DNA from 4 places in the Vibrio sp. 1978 genome. Region 2 is predicted to be linked to each of the others. Evidence: predicted binding sites of a transcription regulator. Region 2 holds the regulator's gene; each other region holds the start of a gene.
The links. Region 2 encodes CRP, which controls carbon source genes, mostly activating them, when cyclic AMP is high. Its sites were predicted from a motif close to TGTGANNNNNNTCACA; they were not measured.
Positions count from the first base shown of each region.

Region 1: ectA (diaminobutyrate acetyltransferase) is a predicted target of CRP. The motif match lies at 955-970, and genes of this name have one in related genera.
Region 3: cytR (DNA-binding transcriptional regulator CytR) is a predicted target of CRP. The motif match lies at 669-684, and genes of this name have one in related genera.
Region 4: R8N49_RS17475 (glycogen/starch/alpha-glucan phosphorylase) is a predicted target of CRP. The motif match lies at 2,173-2,188, and genes of this name have one in related genera.

Region 1 is NZ_JAWPOP010000004.1:248,958-254,500, forward strand. It holds gene ectB (diaminobutyrate--2-oxoglutarate transaminase) at 1-286, opposite strand, end outside; gene ectA (diaminobutyrate acetyltransferase) at 321-854, opposite strand; gene R8N49_RS06295 (BCCT family transporter) at 1,169-2,827, opposite strand; gene R8N49_RS06300 (3'-5' exonuclease) at 3,020-3,769, opposite strand; gene R8N49_RS06305 (DUF294 nucleotidyltransferase-like domain-containing protein) at 3,766-5,543, opposite strand, start outside.
Region 2 is NZ_JAWPOP010000035.1:29,373-34,915, forward strand. It holds gene astD (succinylglutamate-semialdehyde dehydrogenase) at 1-819, shown strand, start outside; gene R8N49_RS22535 (DUF1338 domain-containing protein) at 1,068-1,859, shown strand; gene crp (cAMP-activated global transcriptional regulator CRP) at 1,996-2,628, opposite strand; gene R8N49_RS22545 (phosphoribulokinase) at 2,869-3,738, opposite strand; gene R8N49_RS22550 (YheU family protein) at 3,864-4,076, opposite strand; gene R8N49_RS22555 (hydrolase) at 4,110-5,117, opposite strand; gene R8N49_RS22560 (TIGR02444 family protein) at 5,205-5,543, opposite strand, start outside.
Region 3 is NZ_JAWPOP010000008.1:74,020-79,562, reverse strand. It holds gene priA (primosomal protein N') at 1-634, shown strand, start outside; gene cytR (DNA-binding transcriptional regulator CytR) at 938-1,966, shown strand; gene ftsN (cell division protein FtsN) at 2,192-2,740, shown strand; gene hslV (ATP-dependent protease subunit HslV) at 2,856-3,407, shown strand; gene hslU (HslU--HslV peptidase ATPase subunit) at 3,431-4,762, shown strand; gene R8N49_RS10125 (1,4-dihydroxy-2-naphthoate polyprenyltransferase) at 5,235-5,543, shown strand, end outside.
Region 4 is NZ_JAWPOP010000019.1:17,982-23,524, reverse strand. It holds gene R8N49_RS17475 (glycogen/starch/alpha-glucan phosphorylase) at 1-1,909, opposite strand, end outside; gene malT (HTH-type transcriptional regulator MalT) at 2,644-5,352, shown strand.

The DNA of each region.
Region 1 (5,543 bases), on a different contig from region 2:
TTGGTTTAAGGATGTAAGTATCCAACGCTTCCAGAAACGATGCTTTCGCTTCTGAGTGCATATCCAAACCGTGAGTAATACCGTCCATTTCAATGTACTCAAGCAACGCTTGTTTTAGTACTGGATTGTTATGGCCGTAATTTAGAGATCCCGCTCCAGCAAGGAAGTCTAAGTATCGTTCACCTTGTTCTGTTTCTAGCCAGCAGCCTTTCGCTTTACGAAAAACGACCGGGAAATTGTTTGAATATGAGCGTACGTTGGATTCCTGCTTTTTGAAAATATCCATGATGAGACCGTTTTTAATTCCTATTGTTTGAGGATTATTTGAGAGGAATGCGATACAAATATTCTGTATCGTGTTTGCCTTTAAAGTGGGCTTCTTCATCCAAAAATGTGCTTACTTGGCCAGAATTGCCGTTCATCGCATCTAACTTTTTGAACAGTGCCCAAGAGGCTTTATTATCTTCCGTGATGGTAGTTTCTACCGATTTAACACCGCCTAATTCCTCTCGGGTGAGAAGTTCTTTCAACATGCGGAATGCTAAACCATGACCTCTAAAGCGAGGTGAGACTGCAACTTGCCAGACAAATAAAACGTCTTGCTCGTCTGGTTTCTGATAACCGGAAATGAAACCTGCGATTTCGCCTTTTTGCTCAACCAAAATACTGGTTTTGCTGAAATGCGTAGACTGTAGGAAATTGCAATAAGATGAGTTCATGTCCAATGGAGGACAGTCTGCAATCAAGCTGTAAATGTCGTCACCATCAGAGATTTTAGGCTCACGAAAAATCCATTTTTTACTTGAGTCTTCTCCAATCTCTGGATAAAGGACCCAAGGTGCTGATGTGATCATGTGAAAATACATATCCTTTGAGGTCTAATTAAATTTCCTTTTTATTATGGCCATCCCTCGCGACTAAAAATCAAATAATCCGCCTTTTTATCGGTATTTTTGTGATACAGATCACAAAAATAAACCTATTAACCAAAAATTAAAATAGTTCGAGGTCTAATTTATTAAATAGTCACCTAAATGCACAGTACAAAAAACAACCAGAATAAGACCATTTTCCATGCTGTTCATTTCTCAGAGAAAAATAGAAATCCAAAAAAAAGCGGCATGCTTTCGCATACCGCTTTTATCAATAATTTAACTGCTGATACTAGTTATTTTGATTTCTTAGAAACCGCCTTTGGACGAGGTTCATCCATCAAACCTTTTATCAAAGATACCGTTGCAACAAGCAAAACAATAGTAAATGGTAAACCAGTCGTCACCGCCATTGCTTGAGCAGCAGCTAGACCACCACCCAACATCAATGCAATCGCAACCAGACCTTCAAACGTACACCAGAACACGCGTTGTGGCGTTGGTGCATCGACCTTACCGCCCGCAGCAATAGTATCAATAACCAGTGATCCTGAGTCAGAAGAGGTAATGAAGAACACCACGACTAAGATAATGCCGACAAAAGATGTTATCTCAGCCAATGGCATAACATCTAACATGGCAAAAAGTTTTAAAGGCAGTTCTGCGTTAAACACCGCCTCGTAGCCATCATTAACGTATTGGCTAATTGCGTTACCGCCAAAAGCCGTCATCCATAACACACAAACTGAAGATGGGATAAGAATAACGCAAATAATAAACTCACGAACTGAACGACCGCGAGACACACGTGCGATGAACATACCCACAAATGGTGACCAAGAAATCCACCACGCCCAGTAAAACGCCGTCCAGCCTTGAGAGTAATTCACATCCTCTCGTCCAAATGGCATAGATAAGGCAGGGATATTAGCCACATAGGAAACGATGTTCTCGAAGAAACCAGTTAAAATCGCAATCGTCGGGCCAACAACAATAACAAATAGCAATAGCAGTGCTGCAAGACCCATATTGATTTCAGATAAGATTTTCACGCCCTTATCGAGTCCAGCCACAACAGAGATTAAAGCGAGCGCAGTAATACCAATAATCAATATAACCTGCGTCGTATTGGTCATTGGGACATCAAACAGGAAGTTCAAACCCGTTGCGGCTTGAGATGCACCGTAGCCTAGCGATGTTGCTAAACCAAAAACCGTCGCTACCACTGCAAGAATATCGATAATATGACCAGTCCAACCCCATACACGCTCACCAAACAAAGGGTAAAAAATTGAGCGCATGGTGAGTGGCAAACCTTTGTTAAATGAAAAGATAGCCAGCCCAAGAGCCAAGAGCGCGTATATTGACCACGGATGAAGTGCCCAGTGGTAAATCGTCGCAGCCATCCCTAATGCCGAAGCTGCAGTTGCATCGCCCTCTGCACCACCTAGCGGTGCCCAGTCAGTACGTACACCATTCTCAACGCTCACGCCACCAATCGCAGAACTAAAATGGGACATCGGTTCTGATACACCGAAGAACACGAGACCAATGCCCATACCTGCAGCAAATAGCATTGCCAACCATCCGGCATAGGAGTAATCCGGTGTTGCTTCAGTACCACCGATTCGCACACGGCCCAATGGTGTGAAGATCAATCCGACACAGACAATGACAAAAATATTACCTGAAGCGAGAAAAAACCAGTCTAAATTGTGTAACAAACCCGCTCGTAGGTCTGCAAAAAACGGCTCTACCTGTTCTCGGAATAATAGTGTTATCACAACAAACATGACGATTGCTAAGCCAGAAATTGCAAAAACACGGTTGTGAATATCAAGGCCAAATGGGCCTACCTTTAGCGCAACGTTATCCTGACCAATTTGATAGTCAGTATCTATTGCGTTTACTTTTCCATCGGGGCGTTGAATGCCACCGTTATTATCGGTGCTCACGGATAATCTCCTTAAAAATACGTGACCAAGTTTAAATTACTTTCGTCGGAGTTCGAGTAATGAAACGTCTTCATCACTACCAAGCACATGTTCATAAAACATTGTTCTTATAAGCGGTTACTCAATCCGCCATCATAATCTTAAAGCCCCCTATCTCTCATTGCATTTTATTGTTTTCACCATAAATAACGCCTATTGCCAAACCGAAGATATTGGCATGTTTCGATTAAAGTGATACTGCAGTTGTGCTTGAAACAGCTCCGCAGTTGCTAACGCATCCGTCAGGGCATGGTGAGGTTGATAAGCAGGGAGGCCATATCTTTCACGAGCGTGCCCTAATCGTACAGAACCGGGTTTCTTGCCTTTCAACTTATTGATAAAACCTCTGCATTCACGGCGTTGTATCGCATACTCAATATCTAACGTATCAACAACAGGAAACTGTATCCCCTCTCCTATGCTATTTAGCAAGGCGTTATTAAAGAACTGCCTTTCAATGTTCTTGTAGTGAACAAGTACCACTTTGCCTGACAACGCATCCAATATTTCACCCAAGATCTGAGACAGCTGCGGCGCGTTTTTAACCTCAGAGTCAGTGATACCGTGAATAATGACAGACTCGTGGTTTAACTCTCTGTTTGGGTTAACGACCCAATGAGCAGAGCCATTACATTGAACACGATCAATAGTAAACGGGACAAGTCCGATCGTGAGAATGACATCCTCTTCCGAGTTCAATCCTGTTGTCTCAAAGTCTACCGAGACAAATGGCACTTGTTCAATTGGTGTTTCCCCATTAACCATCGGTGTCGAATAATAGCGTTTGAGCCTCTCGTCTTTCGCTTCTTTAGCGAGTTGCTTGAACAACATTGACCACTCTGGCGTCTGGGATGTATCCAACAACGGATGTTCTTTTTCTGCCTTTTTTGAGAACCACATCATTTGCTACTTCTCTGGTATCGAAACTTAATGAAGTTCTGTGCGTTACATAGAATTTGAAATGCTGCTTTTAAGTTTCGACGTTCAAATTCAGACATGTTCTCCGGCTCAATATTGTTGTCTGGCTCTTCTCCATTTTCTATATCAAGGGCTTGGTGACGAATTCGAACCATGTAGATTAGCTCCATCGCATCCCTTAAATCCAAACCTCGACCTTTCGGTAAAATGCCAGCATCATTAATGTCATCTAAACGGTCGAAAGAGTTTTGCGATCGCGAACCGATTGCCAGAGAATGCACCCGTATTAAATCGGCCAACGGAGCCGTCCCCCTTCGCTTCAAGTTAATCGAGTTGCGATGACGACCATCTTTCTCCATCACAAAGTCTTTGAAAAAGCCCAGTGGAGGCGTCCTACGTATTGCGTTATACGCCATACAAGCAAGAAAGCGGTTATTTCTTTTCGCTCGTCTCACAATAAAGCTGCTTAATTGCTCCGCCCACTTCACTCGCCCATGCACACCGAGGAGATCAAAAAAGATATTACTATTTAACAATCTCTCAGGGGTTGGATTGTCTATCCAGTTTCCAAAGCATTCTTCCCATTCTGCACGAGTTTTTCGCCATTCTGGGTTGGTAGCCATAATGTCTCCAGTACAATAAGCATAGCCGCATGCCGCTAAACCATCACAAACAAATTTAGCAAACTTTTCAAAGTACTCTCCGTGAATCTCAACGTCATAACTGTTATCGAGAATAAGCGCGTTATCTTGATCCGTTACAATTAGCTGCTCATCCCTCGCCATTGAACCCATTGCGACTAAACAATAAGGAATGGGCGCTGGGCCGAACTCTTGCTCAGCTAATTCAGCGAGGCGTTGTTTGAAACTACTGCCTATAACCGACATGGCTCGACCAATCATGTGCGCGTTGGCATCTTCATTGACCATTCTTACGAAACAGTCTTTTACTTGTTCAGAAACCTGCTTGAGATCCTCGACACTGGTTTGCTGAAAAATAGAGCTCACTAGCAATAGGCTGTTCTGAGATTCGTAACGAACGATGTCCGTCATGCCAATAATTCCTATCGGCTTTTTATCTTTTAAAATTGGTAAATGATGCACGTTGTAACGCAACATGGTTAACATGGCCTCAAACACATAGGCGTTATAATCCAATGAAACCACGTCATAACTCATGACCTCACTCACTGGAATATTGGTATCAATACCCTGAGCTAGTACGCGAATGCAAAGATCGCGATCAGTCAATATTCCAAGCAGCTGTTCGTCATCTTCTTCTGTGAGCTCCTCTGTCGGGCGAATAATGAGCAGAGAGGTGACATTTTCCTCTGCCATTAGTATCGCAGCTTCCTGAATTGAAGCCGTTGCCTCCAGGGTTACTGGATCTCTTGCTAAGATTTTACGTGCCTTAGCGGTGGTAAAGTCATTGCTTTCGGAGCGGCTAGATATTGCGCTTCGCAAACGCGCGCTATCTTCCAGTTCCATGTAGTCCGCAAAGTTTTCAAACTCATCACAAAGTTCATTGAAGATGTTTTCCGGAATACAGTAAACGAGAGTGTCTTCTATCGCTTTGGCTGGCATCCGTACGCGGTTGTTCATCAACAACCCCATCTGACCAAACAGTCCACCAGCATCAATCCTGTTGTAAAGTTCACCTTTACGCCGATAAATCTCTACCGCCCCACTTCTCACCATATACAAGTCGCGGATCGTATCTCCGAAGTTAAGGATTTTTGTTCCTTGCCGAAAGTATGCAA
Region 2 (5,543 bases):
GATGGCGTACTGTTTACGGGTAGCGCGAATACGGGGCATGTATTACACCGTCAATTTGCGGGTCAACCAGGCAAGATGCTCGCACTAGAAATGGGTGGTAATAACCCGATGGTGATCTCTGATAAATATGGTGATTTGGATGCCACGGTTTACACCATCATCCAGTCAGCGTTTATCAGTGCTGGGCAGCGTTGTACGTGTGCTCGTCGTTTGTATGTGCCATTGGGTGAAAAAGGCGATGCGCTTATCACCAAGCTCGTTGAAGCGACACGCAATATTCGCGTAGACCAACCATTTGCAGAACCTGCGCCATTTATGGGACCGCAAATTTCGGTCGTGGCAGCCAAGTTTATTCTTGATGCACAAGCTAATCTACAGTCTCTTGGCGGTGAAAGCTTGATTGAAGCGAAAGCAGGAGAGGCGGCGTTTGTTTCTCCTGGCATCATTGATGTAACGAACATTGCTGAGTTACCAGATGAAGAATACTTCGGCCCACTTCTGCAAGTGGTGCGTTACGAAGGGTTAGACAAAGCCGTGGCGCTAGCAAACGATACGCGCTTTGGCTTATCTGCTGGTTTGGTCTCAACCGACGACCAAGAATGGGAATACTTCGTTGACCACATTCGTGCAGGTATCGTGAACCGTAACCGCCAGCTCACTGGTGCAAGCGGTGATGCGCCATTTGGTGGTCCGGGGGCGTCGGGTAACTTGCGCCCAAGCGCTTACTACGCAGCAGATTACTGTGCGTACCCAATGGCATCAATGGAAGGTCAAGAGACTGTCTTGCCTGCAACATTGAGTCCAGGTGTAGCGCTATAAGTTTTAATAATAGAGTCGCAACTATGCATTGCGGCTCACCTTGCCGGCGCATCATTTAGGTATGGGTTGTAGTGATCGTTGGCAGAACACGAAAAGTGAGCAAAGACTCGGAAAAGCGTGTTGACTGACTGGCATTTACCGTCACAGGTTGATGGTTGCTCGTTCATTATTCTGGACAACTTTTGTTGTGAACGAGCAGCCAACTTCCGCTTACCTTTAAACTCTACATCTCGTAACAAGGAGTCGTTATGACGCCCGATGTGTTATTTGAATCGCTATGGCAAGATTACATTCAACGTCTTTGCCCTTCGGCGGCTAAAGTGCATCAGCTGCTTCAAGAAGATGAGCCTCTGATTAATGATCATATAGCTTTACGTACCTTCAATATCGCGCCTCTTGGTATTGAAACTCTAGCTAAGCCATTTGTAGCTATTGGTTACAAGGCGTGTGGTGATTACGTTTTCGAAAGCAAAAAGCTGGTTGCTAAGCACTATGAGCACCCAGATCCGAAGCAACCTAAAGTATTTATTAGTGAGCTAAAAGTTGAAGAGTGCTCGCCTGAGCTACAAGAGATTGTGAAAAATTTGGTGGCACAAGTCGATGCTGACAAGCTGAACGATAGCGCATTCTTACATGGTGGACGCTTGTGGGATTTAAGCTTTGCTGATTACCAAACGTTGGCTAAAGAAAGTGAGTACGCATCTTGGCTTGCGGCGCATGGTTACGGAGCAAACCACTTCACGGTGAGCGTTAACCAACTCAATGAATATGAAGAAGTGAAGCAGGTAAACGATCATCTGCGTACCGCTGGGTTTACCATTAATGAAAATGGTGGTGAAGTGAAGGGCACTCCTGAGGTGTTGCTAGAGCAGTCATCGACCATGGCAGATAAAGTAGCGGTTCGTTTTAGCGAAGGCACTGAAATTATCCCTGGCGGGTTTTATGAATTTGCTAAGCGCTATCCGATGGAAAATGGTGATTTGTACCCAGGTTTCGTGGCCGCTTCAGCTGACAAAATCTTTGAAAGTACGAATGGCTAAGTTTTAGGGTTAACCTGTTAAGCTTACTCATTAGTGTTCGCTGCACCCTATCTTATTTGGTCATGAGTAAATAAAAAGCCACCAATGTTGCCATTGGTGGCTTTTATAATTTTGTTCGTGTCACTCTAGTTTGAGATTAACGAGTACCGTAAACCACGATGGTTTTACCGTGAGCAGAGATTAGGTTCTGCTCTTCTAGCATCTTCAAAATACGACCTACTGTCTCACGAGAACAGCCAACAATTTGACCGATTTCTTGACGAGTGATCTTGATTTGCATGCCGTCTGGGTGAGTCATTGCGTCTGGTTGTTTTGCAAGGTTCAGAAGCGTCTGAGCGATACGACCAGTTACGTCTAGGAACGCCAGGTCACCCACTTTTTGGCTAGTTACTTGAAGACGACGAGCCATCTGCGCAGAAAGACGCATTAGGATGTCTGGGTTTACTTGGATAAGCTGACGGAACTTCTTGAAAGAAATTTCAGCAACTTCACAAGGAGATTTAGCACGAACCCAAGCTGTGCGCTCTTGGTCTTCCTCGAATAGACCAAGTTCACCAATAAAGTCTCCTTGGTTTAGGTAAGAAAGGATCATCTCCTTACCTTCTTCGTCTTTGATAAGAACCGCAACAGAACCTTTAACGATGTAGTACAAAGTTTCTGCCTTTTCGCCCGCGTGAATTAGCGTGCTCTTTGAAGGGTACTTATGAATATGACAGTGTGAAAGAAACCACTCTAATGTTGGGTCGGTTTGAGGTTTACCTAGAACCATAATATCTCACTTCCTCTGCAGGGTACGCTTGCGCTATCCATATTTTAGCTAAGCCTGAATTAGGCCTACTAGAATAAGAGCACTTTTTATATGCTGCAAGCTCTCTTGTGTTTCGGTAAGAAATAGTATCCTTTTTCGAAAACGATTTCTTGATTTTAATCGTGCCATGATTGAGATTTTGTAAGCAAAACTGTGCACATGATCACGGTATGAAAAGTAAACATCTTCGCAGGCAGGTTTTTAGCCAATTTTCCCTGTTTCGATGAGCTGTTGTAGGATAGGCCGAACTATGAGCTCCATTGCAAAGCTCATCTTACCGCCGGGTACGACAATCGTGTTGTGGCGTGACATGAATGAGCCATCAATCATGGCCAGCAGATATGGGAAGTCGACATTCTTGATACCGCGTAGGCGAATCACCACAAAACTCTCATCCAAACTAGGGATGCCTTTTGCATTAAGTGGGTTGGAAGTATCAACGGTCGGTACGCGCTGGAAGTTGATGTGAGTACGAGAAAACTGCGGAGTGATATAGTTGAGGTAATCGTCCATGGATCGCACGATTGAGTCCATTACCGCTTCACGCGAATGGCCGCGATCGCGAGTGTCACGTACGAATTTTTGTATCCACTCTAAGTTCACAATCGGCACCATGCCGATTAAGAAATCCACATGTTGAGCAACATTAACATCGCCATCGACCACGCCACCATGTAACCCTTCATAAAACAGAACGTCGCTGTTTTCGGGTAAGTCTTGCCACGGTGTAAACGTGCCTGGCATTTGATTGTAGGGAACCGCTTCGTCAAACGTGTGCAGATAACGGCGCACGCTGCCAGTGCCGTCATGCCCGAACTTACGGAAAAACTCTTCTAATCCCGGGAAGTCATTAGCTTGTGGGCCAAAGTAGCTAATGTGTCGACCTTGCTCGCGGGCTTTGCGGATTTCGATGTCCATTTCTGGGCGAGTAAAGCGATGGAAGCTATCGCCTTCAACCCATGCGGGTTTAACGTTCATCATATTGAACATTTTACGGAAGGCTTCAGATGTAGTGGTCGTGCCGGCACCGGACGAACCAGTAACCGCAATAATTGGGTGTTTAGCTGACATGACAAACCTTGTCGAAAATTACTTACCTGTAATGTGCAGTAGAGTTACTACTGCACGGTCGATATCCCACTATAGCACGTAACAATACCTTGTCATCGAGTGGGATACGGTAAAATGTGAAGGGTCTAAAATTTTGTTTTATGCTGAATATCGACGGTTTCGTGTAGCTCAGAGAACACGATAACCGCTTCACCTTTTTCCAATTGAGCTTTAACTTGATCAATTTTGTCATGCAAAGAAACCTCGACGGTTCCGTAATCCGTTCCTTCGCGTAAGACGAATTCACGAATTAAGTTTTCCAATGTTTCCGGCGCAATGTCTTGCCATGGAATGATCATAAATACCTCTAACTTTTATGATGAGCGGCTAGTTTACTGCGTTCGTTGCTTGGATACAGCAGAAAGGTAATCTGCGGCGATACTTTCGTAATACGCGGGCAGCGCTTCCTCCAACCAAAACTTAGGTTTTAACGCCGTTCCTGTCAGGAAGCCAACATGGCCACCGTGCTCAAAGAGACGGTAATCAATATTATCTGGCAGAACAAACTTCGGTATCACATCATCGGTCATGAACGGATCGTCTTTGGCATGGATGATCAGTGTGGGTAGCGTGATTTGCTGTAGTTTACTTAAGCCAGAGCATTGGTCGTAATAATCTTGTGCGTCTTTAAAGCCATGCAATGGTGCGGTAATCAAATCATCGAATTCATACAGCCGTGTGACACGTTTGATTGAGTTGTAGGACAGCGCCAGCTCGCCATGCAGTAGATGATGCTTTTGTAACGCGTTACGTTTCAGTGAAGAAAGCAGATAACGGCGATACACTTTTGAAAAGCCTTGTTCTATACGGTTCGCACACGCCGCTAGGTCTAAAGGCGCTGAGATAATAGTCGCTGCATTCAAAATAGGGTGGTCTTTATATTGGGCTAAATAATTCGCCAACATGTTACCGCCAAGAGAAATACCAACCGCAACCTTGGGGTTATCAGGAAAGCGTTGCTCAAGGTGCTCTAAGAAGTGGAGGGCGTCAGTCACTTCACCAGAATGATAGGCGCGAGCTTTCTTGTTTGGCTTACCGCTACAACCGCGGAAATGCATCATCACCGACAGCCATCCAGATTGAGCAAATGCATTCATTAGCCCATTGGCATAAGGGCTATAGAAGCACCCCTCTAATCCATGAAATAAAACAAAAATCGGCTTTTTTTGTGCAGGCTCTTGGGTTGGGTCCTCGCTCCACGCGAGATCGAGAAAGTCGCCATCGGATGTATCGAGGGTTTGCCAAATCGGCGTAAACAACGCTTTTTTGCGAATAAAACGCGGCAAAAGCGTTTGGAGATGCGGGTTTTTGATCCCGGCGGCTGCGAAAAATTGTGTCATACCTAACTGCTCTTATGCGGTCCTTCGGTGTCCGTTGAAGAACTTATTAATATAATCCTTTATAAAGATTATAGGTATTCTACAGATTTATGGGCGTTTTGGTGGTTGAATGTTTGGCACCGGAATAGCAAAGGCTTGCTGCAAATGTTCCCCACCGAGTTGACGACAGTATCTCAACGTCAGTGGGTCATCATCATTTTTGAGTAGTGCAAGTGAGTTAATGCAGTCCACCAAATCCGCTTGTTGCTGCTTTTCTAGTTGCAGCTCAAACTGCAAGGTCTCACGATACAAAGCGTCATTGACTTGAGACTTAAGGTGGCGACGAAGGTCGCGAAAGGAGTGAAGTAAAGTTTCGCTCCTACCTAGACAGTCTTGCACCAAGGGCCAGTCTTTTTCTTGGAAAATGAGTTGCTGCTCATCGAGCCA
Region 3 (5,543 bases), on a different contig from region 2:
TGCCCTTGAATCGATTCGCAAAGGTGAACATCAAATTCTGATTGGCACCCAAATGCTGGCTAAGGGGCACCATTTTCCAAATGTAACGCTCGTTGCTCTTTTGGATGTTGATGGCTCTCTCTATAGTAGTGACTTCCGCGCTTCCGAGCGACTAGCGCAGTTGTTTATTCAGGTCGCAGGTCGTGCCGGCCGCGCAAGTAAACCTGGCGAGGTTATCCTACAAACCCACCATCCTGAGCACAGCTTGCTGCAGGCCCTGCTTCAAAAAGACTATCGCCACTTTGCTATGACTGCTCTGGAAGAACGCAAACTGGCTCAGCTTCCGCCTTATAGTTTCTTGACTCTGTTTAAAGCAGAGGCGAACCAAAGTGAGGTAGTTGAAGACTTCCTGCGTCAGGTTCGCTTTACGTTAGAGTCACACCCTCTGTTCGATGATTCCTGCATGGTGTTAGGCCCTACTCCTTCACCTTTGGCCAAGCGGGCTGGTAAATACCGTTGGCAACTATTACTGCAAACTCAGCATCGTTCATTGATGCAAAAGTTATTAACCAGTGCCAAACCTGCTATTGAGTTGTTGCCAAATGCTAAGAAAGTACGCTGGAATTTAGACATAGAACCACAAGATCTCAGCTAGCAAACGTTTAACTATGTAATGAATTACCATTTAATGTGACCAGAATCACACCAAGATTACAATTTTTGTTAAACAGACCGTAACTTTCACTTTAGAAATGAATAGACTATCCAAATTAGAAAAGTCTAAAGTGACTTGTTTGCACAGGCTTAGATTAAAACAATGACTATTCCCACAAATTGATATCGCGGTGAAGAATCCATTTTCCCACTCGTTAACACGAACTGAGCGAAGAGCAAATACAGCTCTAACTCGGTTTGATTACTCTGATTTCAAACCGGAATAACGTCATCTTGGCAAAAAATAAATGAGAGGTTAAAAACTATGGCGACAATGAAGGATGTTGCCCAGCTTGCGGGAGTGTCTACGGCTACGGTATCTCGAGCCTTAATGAATCCAGAGAAAGTCTCTTCTTCTACAAGAAAGAGAGTAGAAGATGCCGTACTTGAAGCGGGTTATTCTCCAAACTCATTAGCGCGTAACTTACGTAGAAACGAATCAAAAACCATTGTTACTATCGTTCCCGACATCTGTGATCCTTATTTTTCTGAAATTATTCGCGGTATTGAAGATGCAGCCATGGAACATGGCTATCTAGTCCTGCTGGGCGATAGCGGACAACAGAAGAAACGCGAAAGCTCTTTCGTTAACCTCGTATTTACTAAGCAGGCAGATGGAATGCTACTGCTTGGTACAGATCTACCATTCGATGTCAGTAAGCCAGAGCAAAAGAACTTACCTCCGATGGTAATGGCGTGTGAATTTGCGCCTGAACTCGAGCTTCCGACAGTACATATTGATAACCTGACCTCTGCATTTGAAGCGGTGAATTACCTGACCCAATTAGGTCATAAACGCATTGCTCAAATCTCTGGACCAGATACAGCAATATTGTGTCAGTTCCGCCAGCAAGGCTACCAACAAGCCCTGCGCCGTGCCGGCATCAATAAAGATCCACAATATAGTGTCATTACTGAGTTCTCTTTTGATGGCGGAGCAAAAGCCGTTCGTAAACTGCTCGAATTGCCAGAACCACCAACGGCTATTTTCTGTCACTGTGACACAATGGCCATCGGCGCAATTCAAGAAGCGAAAAAGCTTGGCTTACGAGTACCGCAAGATCTCTCTGTTGTGGGCTTTGATGACATTAACTTCGCTCAGTACTGCGATCCACCGTTGACCACCATCTCTCAACCTCGCTATGAGATTGGTCGACAAGCGATGCTAATGATGCTCGAGATGTTAAAAGGCCACGACGTGCATTCAGGCTCGCGTCTGCTTGAAACTAATCTCGTCATTCGTGGAAGTGCAGCGCCACCACAGCGCCCTTAACCTAAAGATTAGGTATTCATCCCCAAAGCGGTGCTAAGGCGCCGCTTTTTTATTTACCCCTCCTGCTTTTTGTGTATCCCTGAATAAATGTAAGCGAGAACGGAAACACACTCCTACACTCGGGCGTTGTCGCGCTTTAGCTATCAAGATTCTATCAATAGGGTGTTTTCTCAACTCGTTCTGGATTAACATATTTGCAAGAATCCTTGATGACCAGAAATAACCGTGGCAAATAGAGATTATGTAAGACGGGGGCGAGGCGCCCCAAAAAAGTCGACAAAAAAACAGCCGCCGAGAAGAAAAAAACCTTGGCGCAGTGGCCTGCTCGCTATCTTGCTCGTGGGCGGTTTTGGCTATGGTCTTTACCTTTTGAGTAGCGACCCAGAACCTAAACAACCAGTCGTGAAGCAGCCAACAACCACTGTAAGCAAACCAAAGCCGAAAAAAGACTTGCCGCCACCACCAGAAGAAAAATGGGAATATGTTGAGTCACTACCGAAACGTGAAGTTGAAGTTGTGGCCAAAGAAATTGAAGTTTCTAAAATTCCTTACATCATGCAGTGTGGCGCGTACAAAACCCAGGCACAAGCCGAAGAGCGTAAGCTTGCAATCGCGTTCCAAGGGATGTCGAGCAAGATTCGTAAGAAAGAAGGCAGTTCATGGTATCGCGTGGTGCTAGGTCCGTATAAGTTCAAACGTGATGCAGAACGTGACCGTCATAAACTGCAACGCGCGAAAATCGAGCCGTGTGCGATTTGGAAAGAAAATCTTTAAACTCAGGCCCTAGGAGCTAAGATCCTAGGGCCTTTCTTTTTGCCCCCTTGAATCCCCATTTCTCCTCCCCCATATACTGAATTAAATCCAAAGAGAAATAATCAAGAGGTCGACTGTGACTACCATTGTATCTGTACGTCGAAATAATAAAGTCGTCATCGCGGGTGATGGCCAAGTATCTCTAGGCAATACCGTAATGAAAGGTAATGCGCGCAAAGTTCGCCGCCTGTACAACAACCAAGTACTAGCGGGCTTTGCCGGCGGTACTGCGGATGCCTTCACCCTTTTTGAGCGCTTCGAAAGCAAACTGCAAATGCACCAAGGTCACCTAACCAAAGCGGCAGTTGAGCTAGCTAAAGACTGGCGTAGCGATCGTGCTTTGCGCAAGCTCGAAGCCTTACTTGCCGTTGCCGACGAAACCGCATCGTTAATCATTACCGGTAATGGTGATGTCGTACAGCCAGAACATGACCTGATTGCGATTGGCTCTGGTGGTGCTTACGCACAAGCTGCCGCAACCGCCCTACTAGAAAACACAGATCTAGATGCTCGTGAGATCGCGGAAAAAGCTCTCAATATCGCGGGTGATATTTGTGTCTTCACTAACCATCACCACACGGTAGAAGAGCTAGACTCAACAGTAGAGCCTGAAAAACCAACCGCGTAATCGTAACGAAGTAAGGAAAGAATATGTCTGAAATGACGCCTCGCGAAATCGTTCATGAATTGAACCGCCACATTATCGGTCAAGAAAAAGCCAAACGTTCGGTTGCGATTGCACTGCGTAACCGCTGGCGCCGCATGCAGCTTGAAGAAAGCTTGCGTGCCGAAGTGACGCCAAAAAACATCTTGATGATTGGCCCTACTGGTGTTGGTAAGACTGAAATCGCACGACGCCTAGCAAAACTGGCAAATGCCCCTTTCATCAAAGTTGAAGCGACAAAATTCACCGAAGTGGGTTACGTTGGTAAAGAAGTTGAAACCATCATCCGTGACCTAACCGATGTCGCTGTGAAAATGACGCATCAACAAGCGATGGAGAAAGTGAAATTCCGCGCAGAAGAGCAAGCGGAAGAACGCATTCTTGATGCGCTACTGCCACCAGCACGTGATAGCTGGGGTCAAGCAGAGCAAACGGAAGAGTCTTCTCACACTCGCCAGATCTTCCGTAAGAAACTGCGTGAAGGCCAACTAGACGATAAAGAAATTGAAATCGACGTAGCCGCACCGCAGATGGGCGTAGAGATCATGGCGCCTCCTGGTATGGAAGAGATGACTAACCAGCTGCAAGGCATGTTCCAAAACCTGGCAGGCGACACTAAGAAAAAACGTAAGCTGAAAATCAAAGACGCAATGAAAGCGTTAGCGGAAGAAGAAGCGGCGAAACTGGTAAACCAAGAAGAGCTAAAAGAAGCAGCGATTTTCAACGTTGAAAACAACGGCATCGTATTTATCGATGAGATCGACAAGATCTGTAAACGCGGCGAGAGCTCAGGCCCAGACGTTTCACGCGAAGGTGTTCAGCGCGACCTACTTCCATTGATTGAAGGCAGCACGGTATCAACCAAGCACGGCATGGTAAAAACAGACCACATTCTGTTTGTTGCATCTGGTGCATTCCAAGTGGCAAAACCATCTGACTTGATCCCAGAATTGCAAGGCCGTCTACCAATTCGTGTTGAGCTAGAAGCACTAAGCAGCAACGACTTCAAACGCATTCTGACAGAACCAAAAGCCTCTCTAACAGAGCAGTACGTTGCATTGATGAAAACGGAAGATGTGGACATCGAATTCACAGAAGACGGCATCACGCAAATCGCGGAAGCGGCATGGACGGTCAACGAAAGCACAGAAAACATCGGTGCTCGTCGCTTACACACCGTTATGGAACGCTTAATGGATGAAATCTCTTACGATGCAGCAGAGCAATCTGGCGCTAAATTCGTTATTGATTCCGCTTATGTGAAAGAGCGCCTAGGCGACACGATTGAAGATGAAGATCTAAGCCGCTTTATTCTTTAATCGTAATCTATCCCACCAAAGCCCAGAGCCTTGTTTCTGGGCTTTTTGTTTAGAATGGCGGTGACTTTGACTACGCCTAAATCAAAAGATCTCGTCATTCTAGCGAGCTCAAGCGAGACTAAGAATCTAGTAACAGCACACCCTATTCTTTCCCACTAACCTTAACCACCACACAATCGGATGATAGATTCTGAACCACCTCGTTCCTCGTTATTCAGAATGACGGTTACTTTGACAACAGCTAAATCAAAGGCCTGGTCATTCTAGCGAGCTCAAGCGAGACTAAGAATCTAATAGCAGTGTTCTCCGTACCCTTCACTTTCCAAAAAGAGGGCTATTTTATTGCCTCAAATATCGAAACTGCTTTCCTTCTACTTCACCCTTTGACTTCTAGTTGAGTTGTTTTAGGTCAATAGCGTATCTGCCTCTTTGTGCTTATACTGGGCACATTGGTTACTAGCACGAAATTTCCATGAAACAATCTTTACAGATCTGGCTTGAAGCCGCTCGCCCAAAAACACTACCTCTGGCATTAGTCTCTATCTTAACGGGTAGTGTACTCGCCTACTCGGCGGGTCATTTTTCACTGACAATTGCCATCATGGCTTTCGTAACCGCGACGTTACTGCAAATTCTGTCCAACCTGGCAAACGACTATGGCGATGCCGTTCAAGGTACAGATAACGACAAACGCCTTGGCCCATTACGAGCGATGCAGTCTGGCGCGGTAAGTGCGAAACAGATGAAACAGGCGATTATCTTTAACATCGTTCTGACCGCC
Region 4 (5,543 bases), on a different contig from region 2:
CCATGCTCACGCGGTAGTCAGGGATGAATACCACTTTCAGCTTGTTACCGATGCGAGGATCGTTGTTCACCTTGTCTGCAATCTTATTGATTGCGAAGATGATTTCTTTCGCTAGGTGGTAACCCGGTGCTGCTTTTGCTGCGAAGAACACAACGCGTGGCGTACACTCAAAACCTGGTTCATTAAGAATACGGTGGTACAGAGACAGTACGTGTAGCAAGTCTAGATGCTGACGTTTGTACTCGTGCAGACGCTTGATTTGAACATCGAAGATTGCATTAGTATCGAGCTCGATACCCATGTTCTCTTTCACCCAAGTTGCTAGGCGTTCTTTGTTCTCTTTCTTCACTGCCATGAATTCTTTTTGGAATGTCGCGTCAGTAGCGTACTTCGCAATACCTTCAAGTTGCTCTAGTTTCGCTGGCCATTCTGGGCCGACTTTCTCAGTGATAAGCTGAGACAGACCTGGGTTACAGAACTTCAACCAGCGACGTGGCGTAATACCGTTCGTTACGTTGTGTAGACGTGTCGGGTACATTTCGTGGAACTCTGGGAATAGGTCTTTCTTAACCAATTCAGAGTGAAGTGCTGCTACACCGTTTACTGCGTAAGAGCCGATTACACATAGGTTTGCCATACGAACCATGCGGTGGAAACCTTCTTCGATGATAGAAAGCTTCTGTTGCTTCGCGACATCACCCGGCCACATTGCACGTACGTCTTGTAGGAAGCGGTGGTTAATCTCGTAAATGATCTCCATGTGACGTGGTAGCAGGTGCTGGATTAGCGACTCTGGCCATGTCTCTAGTGCTTCTGGAAGTAGCGTGTGGTTGGTGTACGCAAATGTCTTAGAGCTGATTTCCCAAGCCGCTTCCCAAGCTAAACCTTTTTCATCCATCAGGATGCGCATTAGTTCAGGAATCGCAATCGTTGGGTGTGTATCGTTAAGCTGGATAGTCTCTTGCTTAGGTAGATCCGCTAGCGAGTAGCCCGCAGCTTCGTGGCGACGTAGGATGTCACGTACAGACGCTGCTGAGTGGAAGTACTGCTGCATTAGACGCAGTGTTTTACCTTTCTCGTGGTTGTCGTTCGGGTAAAGCACTTTAGTGATGTTACCTGCGTCGATCAGTGCGTGCTGAGCTTCGAAGTAATCACCATTGTTAAAGCTTGCTAGTGAGAATGGTGCAATCGCCTGACATTCCCAAAGACGTAGCGGGTAAACCGTGTCTGATTCGTAACCCACAATTGGAAGATCCCAAGGCATTGCTCTTACTGTCATGCCTGGTACCCATTTGCGAACCTCTTTACCGTTCTCGTTAATCACTTCAACGTGACCGTAGAAACCGATCTCTTGCGCAAGTTCTGGACGCGCAATTTCCCAAGGGTAGCCTTCTACACCGCGCCATGCGTCAGGTGCTTCTTGCTGGCGACCATCTTTGAATGACTGTTTAAATAGACCGTATTCGTAATGTAAACCATAGCCGACAGTTGGGAATTCTTGTGCCGCACATGAATCCATGAAACACGCAGCCAGACGACCAAGGCCACCGTTACCCAATGATGGGTCGCGCTCTTCTTCTAGCAGATCAGTTAGGTTGTAACCCAGTTCAGCCATTGCTTCTGTTACTTGTTCATACAGACCCATGCTGATTAGGTTGTTACCCGTCAAACGACCGATAAGGAATTCTAGCGAAAGGTAGTTAACGCTCTTCGCACTTTTAATGCGTGGATCTTCTTCTGTCGCAAGCAAATCTAGAGTAGTAAATTCAGCCAGAGCATGCCCCATTGCTAGGTACCATGCGCGGCTGTCTGCGTTTTCAATCGTATGAGCGTAAGTTACAGATAGGTGTTTCTTTACGCTTTCTTGGAACGACTTCTTGTCAAATTGTTTTTGTTGAGTAGGTTTCATTACGAAATTCTCACGTCTTTTGGTAATTCATCTGCCATACATCGTGCATTTACCTCTGTGAATAAACATCCTCCTAATTCTCATCCTTTGAAGGAGGAGGGCTGAGGGCGTAGAGGGGGTACCATTGCTAGGTTAGTGATCCAAATCTCAACAAAGTGAACTTTGCACCAGTTCTTAGTGATTTTGATCACAATGGAATGTGAGAAAGGTTAAAACCCGTTCATGACGCTTTTTATAGTCCACTCATCTGATGATGTGAAAATTGTAATATCGGTCACATTAACTCGGTCAGCGTAGAAGAACTTTTCGTAATCTATGTGCAACGCGATCTTAACGCTAACGAAACAAACGATATTTAAGTGACGACAATCACAAATAAAGGGCGTAGTTGATGGTAAATCCATCAACCCTTGAGAATTAGGAAGTGGATCAAAGTAACGAACATTTCTGATGTCGTAACATCCCTCTCAGCTCACAGGATTGTACGCTTTTTATACAAACTAGAATTAGGCGATGTGAGTTATTTCTAGTTTTCGCTAGCTTTTATATTTAAGTGACCGTATGGAATGGTTTTTCAGACGGACGCAAGCCCCAATAGTAGCGACATTATCCGGTATTCAAACAGTGTTTTTGATGCTGATGGCATCATTCAGTAAGACGGCTTTCAAGGGGGCTTTACTAGAATGATCACGTTGCTGTCATTTGGGTATACATAAATAAGGACATAACTACTAATGTGGATTCCATCTAAGCTTACTCGACCAGGACGCCTGCACAATGCCATCGTGCGCCCACGAGTGTTGGACTTACTACAGCAAGCGCCTTACTACAAATTGGTTTTATTCCGATCCCCAGCAGGTTACGGAAAAACAACAATGGCAGCGCAGTGGCTATCCGATAAGCCAAACGTCGGTTGGTACAGCATTGATGACAGCGATAACGACGGCTTTCGCTTTGTAAACTATCTGCTTCAAGCACTAAACAAAGCCACCAACTTCAGTTGCGCTAACGCACAAAAACTGGCGGAAAAACGTCAGATCTCGTCTTTACGCTCCCTATTTAGCGAAGTATTCGCAGAAATGGCTGACTTTCATCAAGAGTGCTACGTGGTGCTTGATGACTACCATTTAATCACGAATGATGAAATCCATGAATCCATGCGTTTCTTTTTAAAGCACATGCCAGACAACCTCACCGTTGTGGTAACCAGTCGTGCAGCGCCGCCTCTAGGCACTGCAAACTTACGTGTTCGTGATTTAATGATCGAAATTGGCAACGAGATGTTGGCGTTTGATACCGAAGAAACCACTCGCTTCTTTAACCAGCGTATCGCCGATGGTATTGATGAAGACATGGCGAACAGCCTAAGAACCTATGTTGAAGGTTGGCCATCGGCGATGCAGTTGATCGCATTACAAGCCCAACATCAAAACCGCACATTGGCGCAAACTGTAGAGTCGGTATCGCAGTTCAATCACGCGCATTTGTGGGATTACTTGGTCGAAGAAGTGTTTGACTTACTCGATCACGAAACTCGTCACTTTTTAATGCAAGTATCCGTGCTTGACCACTTCAATGATGAGCTAGTGTTTGCCCTTACCCAACGCGAAGATGCACTGGGAATGATTGAATCGCTTAACCGTTACGGCTTATTCATTTATCCGCTCGAAGGGGAACAGAACTGGTTCCGGTTCCATAACTTATTTGGCGAGTTTTTATCGCATGAGCGCCAAGCTCGTATTCCTCAGCAAGAAAAAGATCTCCACCGCAATGCTGCTATCGCTTGGTTACAACAAAAAGCACCACACCAAGCGATTCATCATGCACAAAAATCGAATGATAAGGACTTAGTGGTAGAGATCCTAAACGAATTCGGCTGGAAGATGTTTAACCAAGGCGAACTCAGCACACTGGAAAGCTCAATTAACAAGTTGGACGATGATCTGTTGTTCAGCCACCCAAAACTTACGATGCTCCGAGCATGGTTGGCTCAAAGTCAGCATCGTTATAACCAAGTGGGCCACCTGCTTGAAGAAGCGGAAGAGGAACACAAAAAGCGTAACATTGCGTTAGATATTCATTATCAAGGTCAAGCAAACGCGTTGCTTGCTCAAGTGGCTATCAACAGTAACCAACCAGAAAAAGCTCTCGAATTAGCGGAGCTAGCGCTTAGCCAACTTGATAACACAATTTACCGTAGCCGAATTGTGGCGACTTCGGTTGTTGGTGAAGTTAACCACGTGCTAGGTAAACTAGACCGTGCTTTGCCGATGATGCAACAAACTGAAAAGCTAGCTCGTCAGTATCAGGTATATCACCAAGCGTTATGGGCAATATTGCAGCAAAGCGAGATTTTAATTGCACAAGGTTACGTGCAAGCTGCCTTTGAACTACAAGATTCCGCATTTCGTCTGATTGAAGATCAGCAGCTTCAGCATGTTCCTCTTCATGAATTTTTGCTGCGTATTCGCGCGCAAGTACTTTGGTGCTGGAACCGACTTGATGAAGCGGAAGAATGCGCGTACAAAGGTCTGCAAATTCTCGAAAACCAACCACCAAGCAAGCACTTACATAGCTATTCGATGTTGGCGCGTATTGCGATTGGACGCGGTGAATTAGACAAAGCAGGTAAATTCATTGAGCATATACAGCACTTGATGAAACAGTCGACTTATCACGTAGATTGGACTGCAAACGCTTCACTATCGTTGATTCTATTTTGGCAAGCGCGCGGGAATACCGATGCAATGCAAGAATGGCTCAACACTGCGGTTCGTCCTGAATCGGCATGCAACCACTTTTCTCAATTGCAATGGCGTAACATTGCTCGCGCCCACATTAATTTAGGCCAATATACCGACGCTCGTGCTGCGTTAGATTTTCTCCAAGGTGAAGCTCGTCGCACTAACCTAATCACAGATACTAATCGCAACTTAGTGGTTGAAGCGGTCCTTTCTGCTCGCCAAAAAGATGAGGAGCAAGCCAAGGCTCTGTTAAAAGAAGCATTAGTAATGACGAACCAAACTGGCATGGTCGGAAACTTCCTGATTGATGGTGCAACCATTGGCGGTCTGCTGGAGAAGTTGAGCCTCCGCCATGAACTGGGCGATCTTGAGCGTCACCGTGCTCAACAGTTAATGAAGGACATTTCATCGAATCAACGTAGCCGGTCGATTCACTTTGATGAAGACTTTATTGAAAAGTTGGTGAATCACCCTAATGTGCCAGAGCTAGTACGTACCAGCCCATTAACACAACGCGAATGGCAGGTTCTGGGACTGATTTATTCAGGCTTTAGTAACGAGCAAATCGCACAAGAGCTGGATGTGGCAGGTACGACAATTAAAACCCACATTCGCAACCTGTACCAAAAGCTTAATATTGCTAATCGTAAAGAAGCCATTGTGACAGCTGAAAATTTGCTACAGTTAATGGGATACTGAACTGCTAGATAAACGGGTTAAAACGTAAAGTAAAACACAAGGGTTGGCGTAACACGTCAGCCCTTTTTTATGACTGACAGTAAGAGAAGTGCAATTTGCAAAGCACGTAAGTAACGTTGTTCATATAAAAAAATAGCCAACCGCAATAATCGCGATTGGCTTATATTTAGTGTGAACAAATTGTATTCACT